DNA from 3 places in the Variovorax sp. LjRoot175 genome. Region 3 is predicted to be linked to each of the others. Evidence: predicted binding sites of a transcription regulator. Region 3 holds the regulator's gene; each other region holds the start of a gene.

Region 1 (5,178 bases), on a different contig from region 3:
GAAAACAACATCGATACCGTGAAGGCGATCGACAGCGTGTGCCCGTCCTTGTGCAGGGCGGGCACGCGCAGCAGGTCGGCGCCGTACTTGGTGATGCCCGTGTCCATGGTCTTTTGATAACCGTCCCAGTGCCGGCCGCGCTGGCGTTCCGGGATGATCAGATCGAGCGACTTGCCCAGCGCCTCGGCTTCGGTGTAGCCGAAGATGCGCTCGGCTGCCTGGTTCCAGAGCGTGATCGCGCCTTGCGCATCCGCGACCATGATGGCGTCGCCGGCGCCGGCGACGAGCTGTTTCAAATCCACGTTCGATTGCAAGGCGCCGCTCCCTCTTTCCAGTCTCAAACCGCTTTGGACTCGCGCAAGTTGATGATCTGTTCCTTGCTGTAGCCCAGCTCGGCCAGCACATCGTCGGTGTGCTCGCCCAAAAGCGGCGAAGGCGTGATCTCGGGCTTCAGGTCGGAGAACTTGATCGGGCTGCCGACGGTGAAGTAATTGCCGCGCTCCTTGTGGCCCTTCACCTCGACGATCGAGCCGCTCTTGCGCAGCGATTCGTCGTGCAGCAGTTCCTTCATCGTCAGCACCGGCGAGCAGGGAATGTCGAACTTGCGCAGGATGTCGACCGCCTCGAACTTGGTCTTGTCGGCCAGCCAGTCCTCGATGGTTGCGAAGATCGCGGTGATGTGCGGCTGGCGCGCCTTGGCCGTCGTGTAGTCGGGGTCGGTCTTCCACTCGGGCTTGCCGATGGCGTCGCAGATCGGGGCCCAGGCGTGGCCCTGCACGGTGAAGTAGATGTACGCGTTGGGGTCGGTTTCCCAGCCCTTGCACTTGAGCACCCAGCCCGGCTGGCCGCCGCCGCCGGCATTGCCGCCGCGCGGAACCACGTCGCTGAAAGTGCCGTGCGGGTACTGCGGGTACTCCTCCAGGTAGCCGAGCTTGTCCAGGCGCAGCTGGTCGCGCATCTTCACGCGGCACAGGTTGAGCACCGCGTCCTGCATCGCGCAGGCCACGCGCTGGCCCTTGCCGGTCTGCTGGCGGCCGATGATGGCGGTCAGGATGCCGATCGCCAGGTGCATGCCGGTGTTGCTGTCGCCCAGGGCGGCGGCGCTGACGGTCGGCGGGCCGTCCCAGAAGCCGGTGGTCGAGGCGGCGCCGCCGGCGCACTGCGCGACGTTCTCGTAGACCTTGAGGTCGTCGTAGTGGTGGCCGTCGCTGAAGCCCTTGACCGAGGCGACGATCATCTTGGGGTTCAGTTCCTGGATGCGCTCCCAGGTGAAGCCCATGCGGTCGAGCGCGCCGGGGCCGAAGTTCTCGACCAGCACGTCGGATTCGCGGATCAGCTTCTCCAGCACCACCTTGCCCTCGGGCTGCTTGGTGTCCAGCGTCAGCGAGCGCTTGTTGCTGTTGAGCATGGTGAAGTAGAGCGCGTCGACGTCGGGGATGTCGCGCAGCTGCGTGCGCGTGACGTCGCCGGAGCCCGGGCGCTCGACCTTGATGACGTCGGCGCCGAACCAGGCCAGCATCTGCGTGCAGGCGGGACCGGCCTGGACATGGGTGAAGTCGATGATCTTGATGCCGTTGAGTGGTTTGTTGCTGCTGCTCATGGGATATCTCCTGTGTTGCCTGGGATTACTTCTTCTTCGCCGTCGCCGGGTTCAGACTGGTGATGCGGCCGCTTTCGGTGCCGGCGGTCTCGTCGATCACGGCGTTGATCAGGGTCGGCCGGCCGGAGGCGACGGCCTCGGCGAGGGCCTTTTCCAGCTCGTCGGCGGTGGTGGCGTTGACGCCGACGCCGCCGAAGGCTTCGATCAGCTTGTCGTAGCGCGCGTTCTTGACGAACACGGTCGGCGCCACGTCGGGCGTGCCGCTCACGTTCACGTCGGTGCCGCGGTAGACGCCGTTGTTGTTGAAGACGACGATGCAGATGGGCAGGTTGTAGCGGCAGATGGTCTCGACTTCCATGCCGCTGAAGCCGAAGGCGCTGTCGCCTTCGATCGCGATCACCGGCTTGCCGGTGACCACGGCCGCGGCGACCGCGAAGCCCATGCCGATGCCCATGATCCCCCAGGTGCCCACGTCGAGGCGCTTGCGCGGCTCGTACATGTCGACGATGCTGCGCGCGAAGTCCAGCGTGTTGGCGCCTTCGTTGACGACGATGGCATCGGGCCGCGCCTTCACCTGATCGCGGATCACGCTGAGCGCGCTGTGGAAGTTCATCGGCGAGGGCCGGGCAGCCAGCGTGGCGGCCATCTTCGACAGGTTCTTGTCCTTGCGCTCGGCGATGGCGCCGGTCCAGTCGGCCGGCGGCTTGGCCCACTTGGCGTCGACGCCGGCCAGGAGCGCCGCCACGCAGGAGCCGATGTCGCCGATCACCGGCGCGGCGATCGCGACGTTGCTGTCGATCTCGGTCGGCGCGATGTCGATCTGGATGAACTGCTTGGCGCCCTTCTCCTGGGCCCAGGTCCTGCCCTTGCCGTGCGACAGCAGCCAGTTGAGGCGCGCGCCGACCAGCATCACGACGTCGGCCTCCTGCAGCACATAGGAACGCGCGGCCGCGGCCGACTGCACGTGGGTGTCGGGCAGGAGGCCCTTGGCCATCGACATCGGCAGGTAGGGGATGCCGGTCTTCTCGATCAGCGCCCGTATGTCGGCGTCGGCCTGCGCGTAGGCCGCGCCCTTGCCCAGCAGGATCAGCGGTTTCTTGGCACTCTTGAGCAGGTCGAGCGCGCGCTTCACGGAGTCGGGTGCCGGAATCTGGCGCGGCGCCGGATCGACCACCTTGATCAGCGATTTCTTGCCGGCCACGGCGTCCATGGTCTGCGCGAACAGCTTGGCCGGCAGGTCGAGGTACACGCCGCCCGGGCGGCCCGACAGGGCCGAGCGGATCGCCCGCGCGATGCCAACGCCGATGTCCTCGGCATGGAGCACGCGGAAGGCCGCCTTGCACAGCGGCTTGGCGATCGCGAGCTGGTCCATCTCCTCGTAGTCGCCCTGCTGCAGGTCGACGATCTCGCGCTCGCTCGAGCCGCTGATCAGGATCATCGGGAAGCAGTTGGTGGTGGCGTTGGCCAGCGCGGTCAGGCCGTTGAGGAAGCCGGGCGCCGACACCGTCAGGCAGATGCCGGGCTTCTGCGTCAGGAAGCCGGCGGCCGCGGCCGCGTTGCCGGCGTGCTGCTCGTGACGAAACGAGATCACGCGCATGCCTTCGGCCTGCGCCATGCGCGTGAGGTCGGTGATCGGGATGCCGGGCAGGCCGAAGATGGTGTCGATGTCGTTCAGCTTCAGCGCGTCGATGACCAGGTGGAAGCCATCGGTCGTTTCGCGGGCCGGCGCGTCGTCGGTCATGTTCTTGAGGGCGCGCTGGAGCGTGTCGTCGGCCGTCAGGGCTGCCTGTTTGTCTGTGCTAACTGAAGACATGTCTCTCCTTTTGCTTTGGGTGAATGGCCGGGGGCCGAGCCAAGACTATGATTCGGGCCCAGGCTTTCAGCTGTTGACCGCGGTCAACTTTCCGGAAAACGTTCGCCGTACCGATGAACCGGCGGTTGTTGCGAAATCGAGCAAGACGGGAACCATGACGTTGTTGGAAAACCACCCGGAAAAAAACATCATCCGAGCCCAGCTCCGGCAAAACATCCTTCTCAAGGATCTGAGCGAGAGCGACCGCGCCGAACTGGAAACCCATCTCTCCGTGGTGGACGGCAACAAAGGCGACTTCCTGCTGCACCAGGGCGTGCGCGAGATGGAGCAGTACTTCATCCTCGACGGCATCCTCAAGCGGGTGGTGAGCAATCCGGAGGGCAAGGAAATGATCCTGCGCTTCGCCGACGAGAACGACATGGAGACCAGCTATGCCGCGCTGCGGCTGGGCACGCCCACGCCGTACGGCATCGTGTGCGTGACCAAGGCGCGCGTGGCCAGCCTGCCGCTGAAGGAATGGATCGCGTTCCTGAACCGGCATGCGGAAGCCAAGGAGCTGTTCGAGTTCAGCGTCATGCGCGGGATGAGCGAGATCATGGCGCACACCATCACGCTGCACCTGCTCGACGCACCCGGCCGCGTGCACCGCTTCATGCGCAAGCATCCGGAACTGGTGGATCGCATTCCGAGCAAGGAACTGGCCTCCTATCTCAATCTCTCCGCGGAAACCCTGAGCCGCCTCAAAAAACGAGGAAAGATCTAGCTCAGGTCTGCTTGGAGGAGGCGAACAGCCTCGAGCTGGTCATCAGCCTCAGCTGGTTGTCCACGCTGTGCACGCCGGCAACCGCGGCAGCGACGCTTTCGGTCTGCTCCCGTTCCTCGTTGTCGAGCACGATCCCGCGCAGCGCGACCTGCCCTTGCCTGGCATTGATCGTGATGTTGATGTCGCGCGTCGCCGCATGCTCTTTCAACGCAGCCCGCACACGGGCTTCCAGCGCCATGTTGGCGAGCATGGCGCGCGATTCGGGCGTCTCGGCGAACTCCGGTCGGCTCGCCAACAGGCGGATCTGCTCCACGCAGCTCTCGACCGACACGCGGTCCGTGTTGAGCACCAGGTCGTAGAGCACCGGGTCGCCCCAGGTGACGCCGAACTGGTCGTTCATGCGCGAGGCATGCGCCTGGTCGCTGCGGCGCAGCTCGGCCTCCGCGAATTCGACATCGTCGGTGCCCAGGTGGCCCATCAGCCATTCGACGCGCTTCTTGAACGAGCGCGTGATGCGCACGCACACCACGTGCGGCACCGGGCGCAGCAGGCAGGTGGCGCCCCAGCCGCGCAGCACGACATTGCCGTGGTCGGCCAGCGCGAACAGTTCTTCCGCGGTGTAGAGGGCGACGCTGCGCTTGTCGGTGGTGAGCCGCTCCACCAGTCCCGCCTTGCCGTCGCGCAGGCGGCCGATCAGGCTGGTGGACACCTGCGCCCGGTCGGCCACGCGCTCGATGGCCTCGTGGCGCATGACGGCCAGGCCGAGCGACTCGGCGAGCCGCAGCGACACATCCTTGGCGAGGGAACCCATTTCCTGGGTCATTGCGATGATGGGCATGTGGCCTCCTCTGCGCTTCAGTCCACCGGCCGCTCGACGGCGAACTCGTCACGCTTTTTTGGCTTGATCAACGCCATCACTTTCGAGATGAGCGGCCAGAACAGCATGGTCAGCGCCAGCGTGGTGATGCCGCCGACCAGCGGGTTCGACCACATGATCATGAC
Region 2 (5,178 bases), 130 kb from region 3:
GGATCCCGGGCCGGATTGCGCGCGATGACGACGGGTGGAGACCACGTCACGCCACCGTTGGTCGAACGGGCGACGATCATCGCGTTCTCATTGACCGACGTATCCTCGACCAGTGCCATGTAGTGCGCGGTGCCGTTCGGGCTGAAGCTGATCCACGGATCGCTGCCGCGCTCGTAATCGCCTGCCGAGCCGCGCGCCGCTCCGGAGCAGCGCGTGAACGGGATGCTCACCTGTTGCCAGGTCGCCCCGCCGTTGAACGTGTACGCGGCGCCGAGGCTTTGTGCACCGCCCGTGCTCCAGCGGTCCTGGTGCCAGCCGGCGATCATGTTGCTCGGATTGTGCGGGTTGACCGCCAGGTAGGGTTCGGTCTCGCTGTTGCGATAGACGACGCCGAGCTGCGGCGCGCCGTTGCACGCGGTGACTGCGAGCGGGTCGTTCGGGTTGCCGCCGTCGGGGTTGAGACTCAACCCGCTGATCGCCACCTGCGCGCGCGCCGCATCGGGCGCGCCGGCGAGCATCAGGCCGAGCACCGCCGCGCCGAGGAATGCCGATCCGCGCGTAAGCCATGGAAGCTGTGACATGCCTTCCTCCTGCTGTATCGAAGGAGGCCACATCGTGCGCTCGCCTCGAAAGCCATGTCAAGGCATCGTGCTGCGTGGGCGCGCGTGGAGTCAACGGCGTGCCCCCTGCGGAAACCGGGTGGCAATGGCCGGTCTCGAAAATGTCAAGCGGACGTTCGACTCGAAATTTGCTAACAGCAGCAATGGGTCGAGAGCGGCGTTGAGCGACTGCTTTTTGGCACCAACATTGAATGGCTGGTGATGGCCAGGTGATGGCCGCATTCTGCCGAAGAGCTTTCTGCCAGCCAGCCAGCCATGCGCGCTGCCGGCATGTGCATCTATCGCAGTCTGGAGCCGCCCGGGTTTACTGCTTCCTCATCTCGCCTACTTGGGTAATTCGGCTTCTTCTCGTCCAATTGGTAGAACAGCAAGCCATGAATTCCCATGGCTTGTGCTTTGACTACACGCCGTGTCCATAGCGCTTTGAACGCGCTGTTGAGCGTTGCTTCATCAAGCCCGCGTTCGTAGACCTCATCGATGAACGCGACGTCCTGTCCAGCCGGGAAAATGAGCGAGAACTCCTCGTCAGTCGCGGCAAGGATGTCGTAGACGCAATTCACGGCGCCGTCGATGACCTGGATATTCTTCATTGCAAGCTCATGGTGAAGGTTGCCGGCGGAGGTCCGCTTGATGCGCACGCCTCGGGGTTGCGTCCTCGGCGCCGATCGACAGCGACCCACGACGCTTCAGGTTAGCAGGCGAGCGGGTCTTGTTCGGCGTACTCCCGGTCGAGCAGGCAGCCGGTCGCCTTGAACCAGCAGATCGAGTCGTGCGCGGCGACGATCGCCAGCTTAATCTGCTCGGACGCACCCGGGTCGGCCAAAGCCGCCCACTTGGCGCTATCGGCCGCCTGCTCAAGCTCGAATACGGCCTCGCGTTGGCCGGGGGCAGGGGCGCCTTCCACCGCGGGCCGCGTTTTCGCGAACTTCCGCCGAAACTCCGCAACGACCGCCACGAGAACTGGGCATGCTATGCCGTCAGCCGCCAGCGCGGCTTCAGCCGCGGTCAATCGGCTGTCGAGCTGGAAGCAGACCTGTTTCGAAATCGTTGTCGTCATGATGCTCTCCCAGTCAGGCCGGCCGCCCCCTGAAAAACACCCCTACGGCCTTCCTGCGCGGTTCTCCCGCCGCCACGTGCTCTCGGCCGGGCGCTGTGCCGGGAACGGTGCGTGCCTTTTGGCTGTAGGCTTATAAATTGAAGTCAGGCAGCTCGACCCCGCAAGGAGCAGGCCGCCGCGCTGCTGGTCTGCATCACCCCACCGCCGGCCGAGGCCAGGCCCGCAACCACCCGGTGCAAATCGCCCCTGCGGTGGCGAGTCGATGGCGCAGCGGTTGCAGAGCATGGACGAACTGTTCAAAGGCCAGCCCTGGTACCTGTGGTTCAAGCTGAGCTTTCGCGACTTGGTGGAGGTGATGGCCGCCGACCCGCACGAGCGGCGGACGTCGCGTGCTCTTCATGTCGGGCGACGATGCGCCGGCTGCGGGTCTTCCCATATTCGCAGTGCGTAGCTCATTCGGCTCCGAAGGGTAAATCTTCGACAACAGGGCGTCGTCGAGGGACGGAGGTTGGAGCCCGAGACGAGGGTCCGCTTAGGGCCCCAAAGGCGAAGGTCGGCAGGGTCAAGCGCTGCCAGAATCGTGCAGGATACGTATCCGAGACGGCAACATGGGCGCAGCACTTTACGAGCCGATCAATGTGTACAAGCCTGTGGCGGCAAACATCGGAGTTGTCGACGGGCCCTTTGAATACCTGACCGTGGCTGGCGTCAGGCTGCCGCTACCGTTCACCACCCGCATGACGGTGGTGCGCCTCTCGAACGGCGATCTTTTCCTTCACTCGCCGACGAAGTTCGATCGCAAGCTTGCAGACGAGCTTGAGCACCTCGGGACTGTCCGGCATCTGATCTCCCCCAACCAGTTCCACTATGCCCACATTGGGGAGTGGTTGAACGCCTTTCCGGATGCCGTCGCATGGGCGTCGCCGGGCGTACGCAGAAGGAGCAGAGCGCGGCGCGTGGAGATCCGTTTCGGGAGAGACCTCGATCTGGACCCGCCGGGCGAATGGCGGAACGAACTGGACCAAACGCTGTTTCCGGGTGGCTACTTCAAGGAATTCATCTTCTTCCACCGGGAATCAGAATCTCTCATCGTGACGGACGCCATCATCAACATCGAGTTGGACAAGATGGACGAGCCTTGGCGAACGTTCACGAGGATGAGCGGGATGTACTACCCACGCGGGCAGGTGTTCTTCGGGATGCGCCTGCCGCTGTCGTTGCAGCGGAAAAAGGCAGCTGCGGCCATCGCGAAACTTCACGCATGGCGGCCTCGCCGCATCTTGCTCAGTCATGGGCGCTGCTTCAACGCGGATGCAGACGCGGTTATCCGCCGGATTTTCGGAAAGCTTGGGAGGTGAGAATCCGAGGGCTGCTCCTGGGCCGACGGCTGTCACACGCCGTCAGGCCAGATACGGACAAGGTCGCCCGCTGGCAGCTGCGCGGAGTTTTGGGGCGAGCGGAATTTGACGCGGATCAAATCCCGGGCGAATGGACATCCGGATACTGGCGGCCAGTCAACCTCATCCCGAGCCACCAGCATGAACCACATGAAGCCGGAAGATCTGCAGTCCTTCATCGAGCGTCTGGACATCCTGAAGCGGTGGGCGCTCAGCGAACGCGCCAAGCTGCACGACGGCCGCGCCGAGCATGCGCCCGACGCGCAGGCTTCCGAGCCCTGCCCTTCGTCGGCTGGGGAAGTCGGCAATGTCACGGCCTTCGCTGCCGTCAAGGTTCGTCGGCCGACGCTGCAGGATATCGAACAGGCACTCCAACGCATCTCCCTGGGCCTCTACGCGCTTTGCCTCGATTGCGAGCGTGTCATCGCACGCGAACGTATGCTGATCGAACCGGCGGCCATCCGGTGCCACGCCTGTCAGTTCAGGCTGGCCCGCTGAACGCTGGAGCATTGCAGCCAAACTCGCCCTCGCCCACGGCGCTCGACCTGAAGCGCCGCGTGTTGAACTTACGGGCGCCAAGGCCCGTTTCGCCAACCCTTGACCTCCGTCAAGGTGAGCGCTGCTGTGCCGCCCACAATCCGGCTCCTCATCCACGGAGGAAACTGAATGCAGCAGGATCGTGACGTCCTCATCGTCGGTGCCGGTCCGACCGGGCTGGCTTTGGCCATTGCCCTGGCCGACGCCGGCTTCACCGCTACCGTGCTGGACGCACAGCCGCGCGAGGCCCTGGCCGCCCCGGCCGAGGACGGACGCCACATCGCGCTGACCCACCAGCGTGGCCACGTTGCGCGCACTGGGACTTTGGCAGCGCCTCTTGCCCGAAGAAATCGGGCGCATCCGGGAAGCGCGCGTCATGGATGGCGATCGGCAGCACTCGGCGCTGTCCTTCAACGCGCACGGCCACGGCGCCGACGCTCTGGGCTGGATCGTGCCGAACCATGCACTGCGCCGCGTCAGTTTTGCAGCTGCGGCACAGCGCCCGGGACTGCGTCTGATGGATGGCGCGCAGGCGCTGCGCATCGGCACCTTGCCCACGCACGCGGAACTTGAGTTCGGCACCTCACCGGGCGCGCCGCACCATCTGCGCGGCCGCCTGCTCGTCGCGGCGGACAGCCGATTCTCCTGGTCCCGCCGGCAGCTCGGCATCGCGGCCGACATGCATGACTTCGGCCGCACCATGATCGTGTGCCGGATGCGGCACGACCTGCCACATGACGACGTCGCGTACGAGTGCTTCGGCTACGAACGCACGCTCGCGGTGTTGCCCGCTGCGGGCCATGTCTCGTCGGTCGTGGTGACCACCGAGGCCGCCGCCGCGGCGCAGCTGTTGGCATTGCCCGAACGTGCGTTCGCGACCCTGGTGGAGCGCCAGTTCCACGGCCGGCTGGGCCGCATGCAGCTGCTCGGGCAGCGCTTCGCCTACCCGCTCGTTGCCGCATATGCCCACCGCTTTGCGGCCCTGCGCAGCGCGCTGGTCGGCGACGCGGCCGTCGGCATGCATCCGGTCACGGCCCACGGCTACAACCTCGGATTGCAAAGCATCGCCTCTCTCACACACGCACTCTGCGCAGCCCGCGCCGCCAACCAGGACATCGGCGCCGCCACGGTACTGGCGGGCTACGAACGCAGGCACCGTCGCGACTCGGCCCTGATCTACCACGGCACCAACGCCGTGGCGAAGCTCTATGCCAGCACCGGCGCACCGCAGCGCTTCGCGCGGCAGCTGATCCTTCGCGGTGCCCAGCATCTGCCACCGCTGAAGGCGGCGATCACCGCGCGCCTCACAGGCCAGGGCGGCCTGCAGCTGCCCGGAGACGCTCTCTAGCGCTCAATGCGTCGCACCGTGCTCCACGGCGGCACGCAGCGCGGACCACACGGGAAGCGAGGCCTGCGCCGGCACGTCGGCGGGCGCAGGTTCGAATTGTGCGCTGCGCAAGTGGAGGGCCAGCGCGGCGTCCATTGTCTGCACATGCTTGACATACCAGTCTCTCAACTGATGCGCCATCTCCCGCACCTGCAGCAGCCTTCCTTCCTCGGCCTGCAA
Region 3 (5,178 bases):
GTGAGATGGCCTTCATTGCCGAAGGCTCCGACGCGCAGTGCGCACCCGAGACGCTGGGCGTGGCCCGTACCGTGAGCGATCCCGACCGGGTGGAGGCCGAGTTCGCCATTATCGTGCGCTCCGATCTCAAGGGCGCCGGGCTCGGCAAGCTGCTGTTCGCGCAATTGATCGAGCACGCCAGGAGCCGCGAAATCGGCCGTCTCGTGGGCATCATCCTGCGCGAGAACACCCGGATGCTGAACCTGGCGCGCGCCATGGGCTTCGAGGCCGATCTGGCGGAACCGGCCGATTCGGGCGTGCGGCGCGTGGTCAGGACATTGAACAGTCCGATCATCACCCCTTGATCCATCGCAAGGACGCCCGCCCATGTCTGGCGCACGATGGATGCATTGAAGCCACAAGGAGCGTGCGCAATGAAGCGGAATGTTGGAGCTGCCGATCGCCTGCTGCGCATCATGGTGGGTGCCGCGCTCATCGGCCTGTCGGCTGCCGGGACGATCGGGCCATGGGGATATCTGGGCATCGTGCCCCTGCTGACAGGCCTCTTCGGCGCCTGCCCCGCCTACGCGCTGCTCGGCGTCAGCACCTGTGCCAGCGACAGCCCTCGGGGCCGGCCAGGACGACCGTGAATGTCGGCCCATCGAGGCGCCTTGGGAGATCTTCCATGTGGATGATCGTCGCGGTCTTGGTGCTGCTCGGCGCGGCGCTGCTGTGGCTCGCCCTCCAGGCGCTGATTGCTTGGATCACCCTGGATTGATGCTTCGCGATATCCCTGGCGCGCCGGCGGCTCGGCGAACGCGCAGCTTCAAGCGACAGTGAAGGTTTGAGCAACTCGCCCGGCCAGGCGCGGTCGTCGGCCTGGCCGTGGCGTTGGGCATCGGGCTCCTGCTCGGCTTCGAGCGCGAACGTCGCAAGGGGTCGCAAGGGCGACGGTGATCGTCGCGCCGCCGCAGACCTGCGCACCTTCGCCGTCGCAGTATAGGCGGGCGCTTGCCGACCATCACTTCGTGCGCGGCGCCTTGGTCGCGGTCAGCGCCAACACGGTGACCCGATGTACCCTGGCCGCCATCGCGGGGGTTGCAGCTTCGCGCTGCGTATCGCCGCCGCCCTGTTTGCCAACCTCGCATGCACATGGGCCGCTGCCGTCTGGTTTGTGCTCCATTGAAGGCGCTAACCCGGCGCTAAGGTGCGGCCGAAGCTGTCTCTCCGCTCAGCGCCCGCCTTTTCGCCCGCCATGATTCCTCAGCGGCCTCGTGGCTCGCCTTTGCTGCCATGCGCAAGGCATCGCGCGCTGTCCGGAGATCTTCGTAGACAGCGCTCGCGGCGCTCTTGGCTTGCGCCGTGCTCGCCCCAGCGAACTGGTCGGACGCCGCCTCGATCTGCTCGAGCGCCCGATTCCAGGCGACAGAGGCTTGTTCGCTCGCCTGCGCCGCATGCTCGGCCGCTGTCTTGCTTTGGCTTGTCGCGCGATCGGCTGCAACAAGCGCCCTTTGCCAAGCGCGATGGGCGGACAGCCCGGTCTTTCGTGCCGCTTCGCCGGCCGCCTTCACGCAGCGATCAGAGGGCCGAGCTGCATACCTTCTTGCCTTGAGCAACGCCGCAGCGGCGTCCTTGGACGCGTTTCGCGTGGCCGAGGCTGCGTCGAGAGCCGCCTGATATGCAACGTCATGGGCGGCCATGCCCTGCATCTGAAGGTCTGGCTGCGCGGGGCGCTGCTGGGCAGCGCAAGGGCTCATGAGCGCGGCGCAGACGGCCGAAAGTCCGATCAGCGCGATCATGTTGCGTCTCATGGTGTCTCCCTTCAGCGGCACCATATGTCGATCTGATGACTCAGGTCGATCCACAGCGCCTGAATTGCCACTGCCGCAAGCAGGCCGCCGGCAAGCCGGGTTCCCCATTCCTTGCGCGCAATGCTGGCACCTGAACGCAAGCGCTGCCACAGCCAAGGGGCCAGAACCAGCGACACGCCGCTGCCCACGGCAAAGAGGGCCATCGTCAGTGCGCCTTGCGCCGGTCCGTTGGCCAGCCCGGCAAGCATCAGCGCGGAATACAACAGACCGCAAGGCATGGAGACCCAGAGCGCACCCGTCGCGAGCACGCCGGCCATCGAACCGGTGAGCGGCCGCAGGCGCGTCGCGAGCGCGCGCCCGATACGGTGCGCCCAGAGTGGCTGTCGCCCGAGTGCGGCGAGCACCAGGCCCCAGGCGAGCACAAACACATGAAGCAGCACCCACAGAGGACGCAACGCCGCGACCTGTTCGCTTGCGAACCCGAGGCTCTGCATCGCCGCTGCGGCGGCCGCCCCGGCAGCCGTATAGCCCGCGATACGGGCCGCATGGAAGGCGACGGATGCGGAAACAGCCGGAGGGCTCGCCGAAAGCGGCGCCACACCACCATCCACCGGCACGCGCACGATGCGGATCACGCCGGCACAGGCAGCACCGCACATCGCGACGCAATGGGGCCCGCCGACCAATCCCATCAGGAGCGCAGTGCTGGCGAGCGCAGTCTGCATGATCAGACGATGCGCGAGAAGCGCGTGCGGTTGTGCTCGGCCGGGACGCGAGATGAATCGGCAGGGGCGAGGGCGAGAGATGTGTTCATTGCGGCGGTGGGTCTGGCAAGCAATGACCCACTATGCGGGCAGGTCGACCCGTCATCCTTGATGTGCATCAAGCCTGGGCGGCGCACCGCGTCACAGAATCACTGCAACCCTCGACGCCCTCCATGAAAGCCGAACACATCAAGGTCGCCTGCTCCAGTTGCACCCTGCGCGAGCTGTGCATGCCCGCGGGGCTGGAGCCGAGCGAGTTGAAACGCATCGACGAGATCGTGGCCACGCGGCGCAAGGTCCGACGCCGCGAGACGCTCTTTCGCAACGGCGAGCCCTTCACCTCGCTCTATGCGATCCGCACCGGTGTCTTCAAGACCCGCGTGGCGACCGAGGATGGGCGCGACCAGGTCACCGGTTTCCAGATGGCCGGCGAAATCATCGGCCTCGATGGCATCGTCAACAACCAGCACACCTGCGACGCGGTCGCGCTCGAGGATGCCGAGGTCTGCGTGATGCCCTTTCACCGAATCGAGGAACTGTCGCGCGAGGTCGCGGCGCTGCAGCGCCACGTGCATCAGATCATGAGCCGCGAGATCGTGCGCGAGCACGGGGTGATGCTGCTGCTGGGAAGCATGCGGGCCGAGGAACGCCTCGCGGCTTTTCTGCTCAACCTCGTGCAGCGCCTGCATGCGCGCGGTTTCTCGCGTTCCGAGTTCGTGCTGCGCATGACGCGCGAAGAGATCGGCAGCTACCTCGGGCTCACCCTCGAAACGGTGAGCCGGACGCTCTCCAAGTTCATGGAGGATGGCATCGTCGAGGTGGAGAAGCGCAATCTTCGCATCGTCGACGCCGAGGCGCTCCGGCGCATCGTCAATCCTCCCGGCTGTTGATCTCGGAGGCCGACCTGGTCAGAAGCAGCGTCAGCGCGCTCGACCCTATCGCCAGCAGCCAGAAGACGAAGAAGCCGGCCGCATAGACCGCCTGGCGCGACAGGCCGACGGCCTCGCCGCGCCAGTGGAGGTCGCCGGGGTCGACCAGCGCAAAAACCAGCAGTTCGGCCGCGCTCGCCAGCAGAAAGGCGGGCCAGAGAATCGACATCCAGTTGCGCGTCTTCATGGCCATCAGCGCCTGGGTGCGGGCAGGTCGGCATCAGGCGTTGCCGCATGATTGCGGCCCGCCAGCGCGGGCATCAGCTTCTTTTCGACCAGTTGCTTGTTGATCTCGATGCCCTGGCGATAGTAGTCCGGCGCCACCACCGGATCGGGCGTGCGCAGGGCGAGCCAGAGCGTCACGAAGCTGGCGACGATGACCACAGCGGGCCCGGCCATCACCATCCACAGCAGCGGGAACTGCCACCAGGGTTCGCTCTTGGGGGAAGTCATCGCATGATCGTCCATCTTGTCTCCTCTTTGCGAACTCAACGAGGCACCAGGAAGGTCGCCTTCTCCGACACCTGCGCGCTGCCGTCGGCCGAGCGCACGTCGAAGTGCACGACGTGGGAACCCGCGGTGGCGCTGCCGTAGGGGAGCTGCAGGCGCACCGCGACCCAGCGCGACTGCGCAGAACCGACCTCGACCGGATCAGGCGGAGACACGCTCAAGCCTTCCAGCCCCCTGGCTTCGATGCGGTAGCGCTGCACCTGCTCGGTCGCGTTCATGATCTGCAGGCGATAGACGTTCTCGAGTTGACCGCCCTCGACGATGCGCGCGAGCGAAGCCCGGTCGCGCACCACGTCGACCTTCAGCGGCATGCGCACGACCAGGCTCGCCAGCACGCCCATCGTCAGCGCAGCGAGCAAGCCCGTGTAGATCAGCACCCGTGGGCGCAGCACGCGGCGCAGCACCTGCCTCGGCGTCCAATGGCCGGCCATGCCGGCCTGGGTCGCGTAGCGGATCAGACCTCGCGGTGTGGCCATCTTGTCCATCACGGTGTTGCAGGCGTCCACACAGAGCCCGCAGCCGATGCACTCGTACTGCAGCCCCTTGCGGATGTCGATGCCGGTCGGGCAGACCTGCACGCACAACGAACAGTCGATGCAGTCGCCAAGCCCCTGCGCGCGGGCGTTGTTGTTCTTGGAACGCACGCCGCGGGGTTCGCCGCGCTCGCTGTCGTAGCTCACGATCAGCGTGTCGCGATCGAACATGGCGCTCTGGAAGCGCGCATAGGGACACATGTACATGCAGACCTGCTCGCGCATGAAACCCGCATTGCCGTAGGTCGCAAAGCCATAGAAGAAGACCCAGAACACCTCCCACGAACTCATGCGCGTCTGCAGGAACTCCAGGCCCAGTTCGCGAATCGGGGTGAAGTAGCCGACGAAGGTGAAGCCGGTCCACAGCGCGATGCCGAGCCACACGATGTGCTTGAACCACTTCTTGACCAGTTTCTCGAGCGAGAAGTCGCCTTCGTCCAGGCGCATGCGCGCGATGCGGTTGCCTTCGATCTTGTGCTCGACCCACATGAAGATCTCGGTGTAGACCGTTTGCGGACAGGCATAGCCGCACCACAACCGCCCCGCCACCGCGGTGAAGAGGAAGAGCGACAGTGCCGAGATCACCAGCAGCCCGGTCAGGTAGATCAGATCCTGCGGGTACAGCACGAGGCCGAGGATGTAGAAGCGCCGC

Evidence for each region. Region 3 encodes FNR, which switches genes on or off when oxygen is low (the NO sensors DNR and NnrR bind a similar motif). Its sites were predicted from a motif close to TTGATNNNNATCAA; they were not measured.
Region 1: the regulator FNR is predicted to act here: its motif matches at 3,487-3,500, upstream of oxc (oxalyl-CoA decarboxylase).
Region 2: the regulator FNR is predicted to act here: its motif matches at 3,141-3,154, upstream of ACSQ89_RS32515 (TraR/DksA family transcriptional regulator).

Annotation. Positions count from the first base shown of each region.
Region 1 covers NZ_CAXURY020000001.1:5,711,262-5,716,439, forward strand. Annotated here, with positions in the region: gene ACSQ89_RS28310 (PAS domain-containing protein) at 1-314, opposite strand, end outside; gene frc (formyl-CoA transferase) at 338-1,600, opposite strand; gene oxc (oxalyl-CoA decarboxylase) at 1,626-3,413, opposite strand; gene ACSQ89_RS28325 (Crp/Fnr family transcriptional regulator) at 3,568-4,176, shown strand; gene ACSQ89_RS28330 (cytidylate kinase family protein) at 4,178-5,014, opposite strand; gene ACSQ89_RS28335 (tripartite tricarboxylate transporter permease) at 5,032-5,178, opposite strand, start outside.
Region 2 covers NZ_CAXURY020000002.1:524,475-529,652, reverse strand. Annotated here, with positions in the region: gene ACSQ89_RS32540 (sialidase family protein) at 1-614, opposite strand, end outside; gene ACSQ89_RS32535 (hypothetical protein) at 899-1,210, opposite strand; gene ACSQ89_RS32530 (hypothetical protein) at 1,312-1,677, opposite strand; gene ACSQ89_RS32525 (hypothetical protein) at 1,961-2,128, shown strand; gene ACSQ89_RS32520 (hypothetical protein) at 2,286-3,035, shown strand; gene ACSQ89_RS32515 (TraR/DksA family transcriptional regulator) at 3,216-3,572, shown strand; partial or broken gene ACSQ89_RS32510 (hypothetical protein) at 3,741-3,812, shown strand; gene ubiM (5-demethoxyubiquinol-8 5-hydroxylase UbiM) at 3,910-4,959, shown strand; gene ACSQ89_RS32500 (bacteriohemerythrin) at 4,963-5,178, opposite strand, start outside.
Region 3 covers NZ_CAXURY020000002.1:395,333-400,510, reverse strand. Annotated here, with positions in the region: gene ACSQ89_RS31880 (bifunctional acetate--CoA ligase family protein/GNAT family N-acetyltransferase) at 1-344, shown strand, start outside; gene ACSQ89_RS31875 (YgaP family membrane protein) at 414-629, shown strand; gene ACSQ89_RS31870 (hypothetical protein) at 1,182-1,679, opposite strand; gene ACSQ89_RS31865 (sulfite exporter TauE/SafE family protein) at 1,802-2,515, opposite strand; gene fnr (fumarate/nitrate reduction transcriptional regulator Fnr) at 2,728-3,444, shown strand; gene ACSQ89_RS31855 (hypothetical protein) at 3,425-3,670, opposite strand; gene ACSQ89_RS31850 (FixH family protein) at 3,676-3,951, opposite strand; gene ccoG (cytochrome c oxidase accessory protein CcoG) at 3,972-5,178, opposite strand, start outside.